DNA from 2 places in the Streptomyces sp. NPDC004284 genome. Region 1 is predicted to be linked to the other one. Evidence: riboswitches for the same ligand, from Rfam matches in the RefSeq annotation. Region 1 holds a riboswitch; the other holds the start of a gene.

Region 1 (4,523 bases):
ACCGGATCTCGACGAGGGGCTTCCCCCAGGTTTTGCCTCTGAGGCAAGAAACTTGCCTCAGAGGCATGATCCTGGCGGAATGGACGCATGGACCACGTCCCCGGGGACACCTCCCCGGACCCCGTCACCCCCGACGCCCTGCCGGACGTCGCCCCCCAGCTGCGGGCCCTGCGCCGCCGCCGGGGACTCACCCTGGAGGCCGCCGCCCAGCGGGCCGGCCTCTCGCCGGCCCACCTCTCGCGCCTGGAGACCGGGAACCGGCAGCCCTCGCTGCCGATGCTGCTCGCCCTGTCCCGCATCTACGGTACGACGGTCTCCGAGCTCCTGGGGGAGACGCCCCCCGAGCGCGACCCCGTCGTCCGGGCCGGCCGCTCCGAACCCGTCGAGGCCGACGGCTGGATCTACCGCCAGGCGGGCGGCGCCGGACGCGCCCTCCAGTGCCTGCGGGTCCACGTGCCGTACGCCACCCGGGCCGACATCGTGCGCGTCCACCCCGGCGAGGAGTGGATCCACGTCCTGGAGGGGCGGGTGCGGCTCGCCCTCGGCGAGGCCGTCCACGTCCTCGACCCCGGGGACAGCGCGCACTTCGACTCGCTGACCCCGCATCGGATCGGCGCCGCCACCCCCGGCGGGGCCGAGCTGCTCTTCGTCCACACCCTGATGCAGAGCCCCGCCGCCGAGCTGTGCCTCGGCGACGGGACCCCGCACCGGCGTTGACCTCGTGTGACCCTTCCCAGGAAAGGACCGACCATGTCCGAGAAGTCCGTATCGGTGACCGGTGAGGAACGCGGTGAAGGCAAGTTCCCCAAGGGCCTGGTGCTCCGCCTCTTCGCCTATCTGATCGCCGGCCACCTCTTCGCCGGCTTCCTCTACCTGCTCTTCATGCTGGGCGGGCAGAACCAGTAGGGGCGGCTACGCCTCCGTGACCAGGCGCTCCCGCAGCCGCTCACGGGTCTCGGGGGCCAGCTTCAGGCCCTCGGACAGATAGGCGTCGACCGTGCCCCAGGTCGCCTCGATCGTCTCGAAGGCGGCCCGCAGATACTCCACCCGCGCGTCGAAGAGCGGGCTCAGCAGCTCCATCACCTCGGGCGACATCGCGTCCGCGGCGGTGGAGCTGCGGCGCACCTTGTAGCGGCGGTGCGGGTCGTTCGACTTCACGTAGTCGGCCTCGATCGCCTCCCGCTCGACGCCGAGCGCGAGCAGGGTGATCGCGATGGCGAGCCCGGCCCGGTCCTTGCCCGCGGCGCAGTGCATGAGGGCCGGGAGGCTCTCCTCCGCCATGGCGTGGAGGATCCGGCCGTGCTCCTCGGTCCGCTCGACCACCATCTTCCGGTACGAGTCGGACATCCTGGCGGCCGCCTTGCCGTCGCCGAGGACCTCCCGCAGCTGCGCGGTCTCGCCGTCGCGCACCAGCTTCCAGAACTCCTTGCCGTCGGCCGGGTCGTTGAGCGGTATGTTCACGTTCCGCACGCCGGGCAGCTCGACGTCCGGACCCTCGAGCCTCCGGTCCGACTCGTTGCGGAAGTCGAAGACGGTGTGCAGCCCCAGCGAGGCCAGGAAGGCGGCGTCGTCCTCCGTCGCGTGGGCGAGGTGGCCGCTGCGGAAGAGGCGGCCGGGGCGGACGGCGCGCCCGTCCGTCGTCGGCAGGCCGCCCACGTCCCGGAAGTTGCGGACCTCCGTCAGCTCGGGCTCGGCGGCTTCGGCGGGCGGGACCTGCGGCAGCTGCTGCGTCACGGCTGCTCCTGTTCTGTAGATCGGTTCCTGGGGCAATCATCTCGGCCGGGGCCCCGGACCCGCACCCCCCGGGACAGGAATGGGTGATCTGTCCGTATTGACTGGTTCGGCATAACCCGCCCCGGTTGCAGGGGGGATGGGGATCGGCGCGTGAGCAGCGTCATAACCGTGACGGACCGTGCCTGATCGTCTTTTCCAAATACCCCCCGGGAAAAGGAGATCGAGGATTCGTCATCCACGGAGGGTGACCGGAATTCCGGCCGGATTTCACCGGATCCCGAAGCGCTTGAAAACTGCGGCTTGTTCGCCCCGACTTCTCTCGTCTAGCGTCGCGCTCAATCCGGACGGACCGCCGAATCCTGCCACCGACCGGAATCCACACTCACCCGTAGAAGGCAGGAGCGGGGGACCCAGGTAGTACGCCGATCCCTCGATGAAGGACGGCTCGGGGTGAAGTCGCGCGAGAACGCGGCCGGACATCTCCAGTCCGAACCCGACAGCTCACCTCGCAGGCGCCGGAGAGGAATTCGCCATGCCCGCGAAGGGTAAGCACCGCCGTACCAAGTCCAGTCGCCTGACCCGCGGCCTCGCCGCCGCCGGCACCGGCGGCGCCGTCGTCGCCCTCCCGCTCCTCGGAGCCACCGGCGCCCACGCCGCCGAGCAGGCCGCCCCGGCCGCCGCTCCCGTCGTCGCCCCGGTGAAGGCCGCGCCCGCCGCCCCGGTGAAGGCCGCTCCGAAGACGTACTCCGTCGTCCGGGGCGACTACCTGTCGAAGATCGCCTCCGAGCGCCACCTCGCCGGCGGCTGGAAGAAGCTGTACGAGGACAACCGCCAGGTCATCGGCGAGGACCCCTCGCTGATCCTGCCCGGCATGAAGCTCACCCTCGGCGCGAAGAGCACCGCCGAGGCCGCGCACCGGAGCACCTGGAGCTCCGGCGAGAACGGCGACGCCCAGCGTGCCTCGCGCGGCAGCGAGCGCACCTCGGCCCCGGCCGCCGCCGCGACCACCGCCTCCTCCTCTTCGGCGACCTCCTCCTCGGCCGGGACGACCTCCTCCTCCGGCTGGGTCGCCCCGATCGCCGGCGCCGCCATGTCGACCCCGTACCACCAGGCCGGTTCCATGTGGTCCTCCGGCTACCACACCGGTGTCGACTTCATCGCCTCCACCGGCACCACCGTCCACGCGGTCGGCCCCGGCACCGTCTACTCCGCCGGCGACGGCGGCGCGTACGGCAACCAGGTCGTCATCCAGCACGCCGACGGCACCTTCTCGCAGTACGCCCACCTGTCCTCGATCTCCGTCTCCGCCGGCCAGACCGTCACCGGCGGCCAGCAGATCGGCCTCTCCGGCGCGACCGGCAACGTCACCGGCCCGCACCTGCACTTCGAGATGCGCACCGGGCCGGAGTACGGCTCCGACATCGACCCGCTGGCCGCCCTGCGGTCGCACGGCGTGAGCATCTGACGCGACGTCAGCTCCAGGGGGCCCGGCACGCACGTGCCGGGCCTCCGGCGTATTCCGGCTTGGTGGAATCTTTATCGGTGGCATATGTCACCCTGCGTCAACCCCTCCTTACGGTCGCGTAGGTCACATCCGAAAGGGAAGGATGTGCTCCCGTGGCAGACGATTCGAGATCAACAGACAAGAGCGCATTCGGGTCGTACGCGGCGATCGGTGACAGCTTCACCGAGGGCGTCGGAGACCCCGGGCCCGACGGGACGTACGTCGGCTGGGCGGACCGCTTCGCGGTCCTGCTCGCCGACCAGCTGCCGGAGCACGACGCCTTCCGGTACGCCAATCTCGCCGTACGGGGGCGCCTCCTCGACCAGATCGTGGCGGAACAGGTCCCCCGGGCGAAGGAACTCGCCCCCGACCTGGTGACCTTCTGCGCGGGCGGCAACGACATCATCCGCCCCGGCACGGACCCGGACGACGTGGCCGAGCGCTTCGAGCGCGCCGTCGCCGAACTGACCTCCGCCGTCGGCACCGTCATGGTGACCACCGGCTTCGACACCCGCGACGTGATCCTCCTCAAGCACCTGCGCGGCAAGATCGCCACGTACAACGGGCACGTCCGGGCCATCGCGGACCGCTACGGCTGCCCGGTCCTCGACCTGTGGTCGCTGAAGTCCGTGCAGGACCGGCGCGCCTGGGACGACGACCGGCTGCACCTCTCGCCCGAGGGCCACACCCGCGTCGCCCTGCGCGCCGCCCAGGTCCTCGGCATGGAGGTGCCCGCCGACCCGGACCAGCCCTGGCCGCCGGAACCGCCGCGCGGCACGCTGGAGGTCCGCCGCGACGACATCCACTGGGCCAGGGAGTACCTGGTGCCCTGGATCGGGCGCCGGCTGCGCGGCGAGAGCTCGGGCGACCACGTCGAGGCGAAGCGCCCCGACCTCATGCCCCTGTAGCACCGGGCGGACCGGCGAGGGCGGGCGGTCCCGGTTGGTGCGGAGAGGTGAAGGGGGCCGGCGGTCAGGAGTGGCGCGCGGGAGGCGGCGGCGCCGGGTGCTGGGATGTGCCCGCCGGAGCCCCGGCACCCACCCCCCGAAGGGACCGCCCGTGACGATCCGCCGGCCCAGCGCCGCCCGCACCGCCCGTCTGCTCGCCGCCACCGCCGTGCTCGGCGGCCTCCTCGCCGGCCCCGCGGCCCCCGCCCTGGCCGCCGCGCCCGAGCGGGCGGCCCTCCGCACCTCCGCCCGGGACGCCGAACCGGCCACGGCCACGGTCACCGTCACGGGCAACGGCCGGGCGGCCGCCGCGCCCGACCTGGCGATCCTGTCCGCCG
Region 2 (4,523 bases), on a different contig from region 1:
CAGTTCTACCGGGACTTCTCGCAGACCCCGGACGCCGAGGTCATCGCCTGCCTGGACCGGAACAGGGCCGCGCGGGTCCCCGTCGTGCGGGACACGGACGTCCGGATCCCGGTCGACGAGGTCACCCTCGGCGGACGCCTCGCGGTGCCCGAGGACGCGCGCGGGATCGTCCTGTTCGCGCACGGCAGCGGCAGCAGCCGCCACAGTCCGCGGAACCGGGCGGTCGCCGCGGCGCTCAACCGGGCGGGCCTGGGGACGCTGCTCTTCGACCTGCTGACCGAGGCGGAGGCGACCGACCGGGCCCATGTCTTCGACACCCCGCTGCTCGCCGGGCGGCTCGCCGGGGCCACGGAGTGGCTGGCCGGGCGGCCCGAGAGCACCGGGCTCCCGCTCGGGTACTTCGGCGCGAGCACGGGCGCGGCCGCCGCGCTGTGGGCGGCGGGCGATCCCGCGTCCCCGGTGGGCGCCGTCGTCTCGCGCGGCGGCCGGCCGGACCTCGCGGCCGAGCGCCTGGCCCAGGTGCGCGCCCCGACGCTCCTGGTGGTGGGCGGCGCGGACGCGCTGGTCCTGGACCTCAACCGGCGGGCCCTGGCCCTGCTGCGCTGCGAGAACCGGCTCTCCGTCGTGGGCGGCGCCGGCCACCTCTTCGAGGAGCCGGGCGCCCTGGAGGAGGTGGCGGCCCTCGCCACCTCCTGGTTCGCCGAGCACTTCCGGCGTGCGGGGATCAGTACGCCGAGTTGACGTTGTCGATGGAGCCGTAGCGGTCGGCCGCGTAGTTGCAGGCGGCGGTGATGTTGGCGACCGGGTCGAACAGGTCCATGGACGTGCCGGGCACGTGGTAGGCGAGGAAGGTCGGCTCGATGACCTGGAGGAGGCCCTTCGAGGGGGTGCCGGCGACGGCGTTGGAGTCCCAGAGGTTGATGGCCCGGGGGTTTCCGGAGGACTCGCGCATGACGTTGCGCAGGATCCCGTCGTAGGTGCCGGGGATGTTCTGCTGGCCCATGATGGCCAGCGACTCCCGGATCCAGCCGTCGAGGTTGTCGGCGTAGTTCGTGGCGGCGACGGCCGGGACGGCCGCCGCGGCGGAGGCGCCCGTTCCGGTGGCGACGGCGGGGGCGGCCGACCGGTGCTCGGAGCGGCTCGCCCGCTCGGTCGTGGCGGACTTCTTCGCCTGCGCGGGGGCGGCCTTCGCGGAATCCCGACGGATCGTCAGTTCGAGACCGGGGTGAATGAGTGAAGGATTGTCACCCACGGCGCTCTTGTTGGCACGGTAAAGGCTCTTCCAGCCCCCCTGAATTCCCTTCTTGTGGGCGATCAGGGAAAGCGAGTCACCACTCAGGACGGTGTACGTGTGGACCGCGCTCGGGGCGGCGGGCGCCTTGACCACGATCGGCGCGGCGGGAGCGGCGACGGACTGGGCGGCGACGGCCGGGGCCCCGGCCACGGGCGCGGCACTGGCGACGGCTGGGACGATCAGCGGCAGGGTGAGGGCGGCGCCACCCGTGCCGACCAGGGCGAGGCCCCGGGAGATGTGGCCGAGGCGGGGACGGCGGTGCTTACCGTGAGCAGGCATGACAGGTTTCCTCTCCGGCGCCTGCGAGGTGAGCTGTCGGGTTCGGACGGGAGATGTCCGGCCGCGCGCACGCGGCTGCACCCCGAGCCGTTCCGGATTCCGGACCGGCGTATTCGTGGGTCCCCCGCTCCTGCCGTCGGGTGAAAGTGAGGTTTACCGAGCGGCGGCAGGATTGGGCGTTCCGCTCGAATGGAGGTGACCGTAGGCCAGTAATGCGACGGATAACAAGACGAGCGGACCCCGGGAATGGGGAAATGGATCACGGAATTCGGGGAATTCAAGATCGATGCCGCGCCGGGGGTGTCGAACTTCCTTGTGCGGCATGGGGTGGGAGGAGGTGCCTCAGAGGCCCCGGGGCGGGCGAGTGAGTCGCGTCACGCGGACGGTAATGTCCGAATATGGGGTGTAATTCCGTAGTAGGTAAATAAGGGGGAAATCCCCGGGATCGGGCGTTCGGGCGGGTGGCTCGCCGGGAGGGTCAAAAGTCGCAAAACAGACATTTATCTTGAAAGATGGAGGGAACCGACTCAGGAGACACCTCATGCCGCCCTCCACCTCCCTGCTCAGCCCCGACAGCCTCGACCGCGAGGCGGCCGCCCTCTTCGAGAGCGCCGCCTGGCAGCGGATCGTCACGGACTGGACCGCCCCCGCGGTGCCGGGGCCGACGGCCCCCGAGGAGTCGCCGCCGGCGGAGGAGGGCTGGCGGGAACTGCTCAGCGTGCCGGTGGACCGGCTCGTGGCCGACGCGCTCGCCGCCCTGCCGCCGGAGCTCCCCGCCGAGCGCCGCATCCCGGGACGGCTCGGAGCCGTCCTGCCGGACCGGCTGCACATGTGGCGCCGCATCGGGCAGGCCGACCTGCGTCCCTCGGTCCACCTCGGCTACGCCCGCCTGGTGCTGGCGGAGTGGGGCTGGCAGAACGCCCCGTACAAGCTGCGCGACACCCGTGGCGCCCGGTGCCTCTGTGGCGCCCTCCTCGCCGCCCACCGCCTCGGCTACGGCAGCGCGGACACCATGAACGAGGCGGCCGCCTGGGTCATGACCGAGCTCCGGTCGCGGGGCTGGCAGGGGCTGATCGGGCCGTGGAACCGGGCCCCCGGCCGTACGGCCGCCGACGCGGTGGCCCTCCTCGACGCCACGGTCCGCCGCGCCGCGCACGCCGGCCGCTGACGCCGTGCCCGCGTGCCGGGCGGCGACCGGAAGGCCGCCACCCGGCACGCGAGGGGAGGGGGTCAGCCGCTGACGCTCGCGGCTCCGGTCTCGATGTGGCCGGTGTACCGGCGCGACCAGGTGCCGTCGATGTCGGCGAGGATCGTGAAGTCGTACCAGCCGCCGTTGTACGCCACCGCGTTGAAGAAGTCCTCGCGGCTGGAGTTCGCCGGCACCGTGTAGGTCCACGGCCCGTCCGAGCGGTAGGCGTTCGAGCGGATCGTGAAGGTGACGGGACCGGACGAGCTGTTCGTCATCCTGAACCACAGGGCCGTCTTGCCCGTCCCGCTCTCGGGCGCGAACCGGGCCGCCACCTCGACGTCCTTGCCCGCCTTGGAGGCGTCCCCGATGAACCGGCGCAGGAAGCGGTTGGGGCCCATCATCGAGATGTCGTACTTCCCCGAGCCCGAGCCGAGCCCGATGTTGAAGTAGTCGGAGGCCGTGGTGCCGGGGTCGACGGTGTACTGCCAGGCGGCCGTGTCCCGGTACTGGTGCGGATGGATCGAGAAGTGCGCCGACCGCTTGGCCTCCGCGCCCTGGTTCGCCATCGAGAACCAGGCCAGGATCTTGCCCGCGGCGCCGAACTCGAAGCGGTCGAGGTTGCCGTTCACCTGGTACGGCAGGGCGCGCGCCGGTCGCGTGCCGGACTCCTGCGCGGGCAGCGCGTTGTTCTGGGGCGCCGGGTTCGGCAGCGGGCCGCAGGTGGCCTGCCCGATCACCTTCGCCGTCGAGGGAAGGCCGGCGGGCACTCCGTACACCGGGTTGGCGAAGTCGAAGACACCGGTCAGATCGCCCGTCACCTTCCGCCGCCAGGCGCTGATGTTGGGGCAGGCGGCCGGGGTGCCGAGGGCCGCCGTCCAGGTCTCCATGAAGCGCAGCACCGAGGTGTGGTCGAAGACCTCGGAGCTCACCCAGCCGCCCCGGGTCCACGGGGACATGACAAGCATGGGGACGCGGAAGCCCAGTCCGATCGGCACGCCGTCGAGGTACTCGCCCGCGGTGCCCGGAGGGGCGACCGGCGGCGGCACGTGGTCGAAGAAGCCGTCGTTCTCGTCGTAGTTGAGGAACAGCACCGTGGAGTCGAACACCTCGGCGTTCGCGGCCAGCGCGCGGTAGACGAGGTCGACGAAGTGGGCGCCGTCCCCCGGAGGGGCGTACGGGTGCTCCGAGAAGGCCTCGTTCGCGACCACCCACGACACCTGCGGCAGGGTGCCCGCGACGACGTCGGCGCGGATCGCCGCAGCGATGTCGTCCGGCGTCGAGCCGGTCGCCTTCGGGACCGAGCCCATGCCCCGGTCGTACAGCGGATCCCCGGGCTTCGCGTCGGTGAACTTCTTGAAGTACGCGAGACCGTTGTCGCCGTAGTTGTCCTGGGCGTTCTGGTAGACCTTCCAGCTCATCCCGGCGCGCTGGAGCGCCTCGGCGTACGTCTCCCAGGTGAGGCCCGACTCGTCGCCCCCGTCCTTGCTGGAGCCGTCGACCTTCCCGCTCCACAGGAAGGTGCGGTTGGGGCCCGTGGCGCTCAGCGTCGAGCAGAAGTACGCGTCGCAGATCGTGTAGTTGTCGGCGAGCGCGTAGTGGAAGGGGATGTCCCCGCGGTCGAGGTGGCCGAGCGTCCGGGTGTTGCCCACGCCCGTGACCCAGTTGTCGAGGCGCCCCTTGTTCCAGGCGGCGTGCTGCGAGGTCCAGCTGTGCGGCAGGTCGCCGTTGCACTGCGCGAGGGTCTCGCCGTCGACGCCGCCG

Evidence for each region. A riboswitch is a leader RNA that binds a small molecule or an ion and turns the genes downstream of it on or off. The one in region 1 is predicted to bind cyclic di-AMP.
Region 2: it holds a riboswitch for cyclic di-AMP, as region 1 does, so the genes downstream of both, ACFYUS_RS35935 (transglycosylase SLT domain-containing protein) here and ACFYUS_RS06130 (peptidoglycan DD-metalloendopeptidase family protein) in region 1, are expected to answer to the same signal.

What each region holds. Positions count from the first base shown of each region.
Region 1 covers NZ_JBIAMJ010000002.1:208,418-212,940, forward strand. The annotation lists gene ACFYUS_RS06110 (aspartate aminotransferase family protein) at 1-1, shown strand, start outside; gene ACFYUS_RS06115 (helix-turn-helix domain-containing protein) at 88-717, shown strand; gene ACFYUS_RS06120 (DUF6126 family protein) at 751-906, shown strand; gene ACFYUS_RS06125 (tyrosine-protein phosphatase) at 913-1,734, opposite strand; cyclic di-AMP (ydaO/yuaA leader) riboswitch at 2,075-2,262, shown strand; gene ACFYUS_RS06130 (peptidoglycan DD-metalloendopeptidase family protein) at 2,267-3,199, shown strand; gene ACFYUS_RS06135 (SGNH/GDSL hydrolase family protein) at 3,352-4,146, shown strand; gene ACFYUS_RS06140 (SIMPL domain-containing protein) at 4,298-4,523, shown strand, end outside.
Region 2 covers NZ_JBIAMJ010000023.1:13,745-18,267, reverse strand. The annotation lists gene ACFYUS_RS35940 (phosphoribosyltransferase family protein) at 1-741, shown strand, start outside; gene ACFYUS_RS35935 (transglycosylase SLT domain-containing protein) at 725-1,573, opposite strand; cyclic di-AMP (ydaO/yuaA leader) riboswitch at 1,577-1,762, opposite strand; gene ACFYUS_RS35930 (hypothetical protein) at 2,115-2,741, shown strand; gene ACFYUS_RS35925 (phosphocholine-specific phospholipase C) at 2,804-4,523, opposite strand, start outside.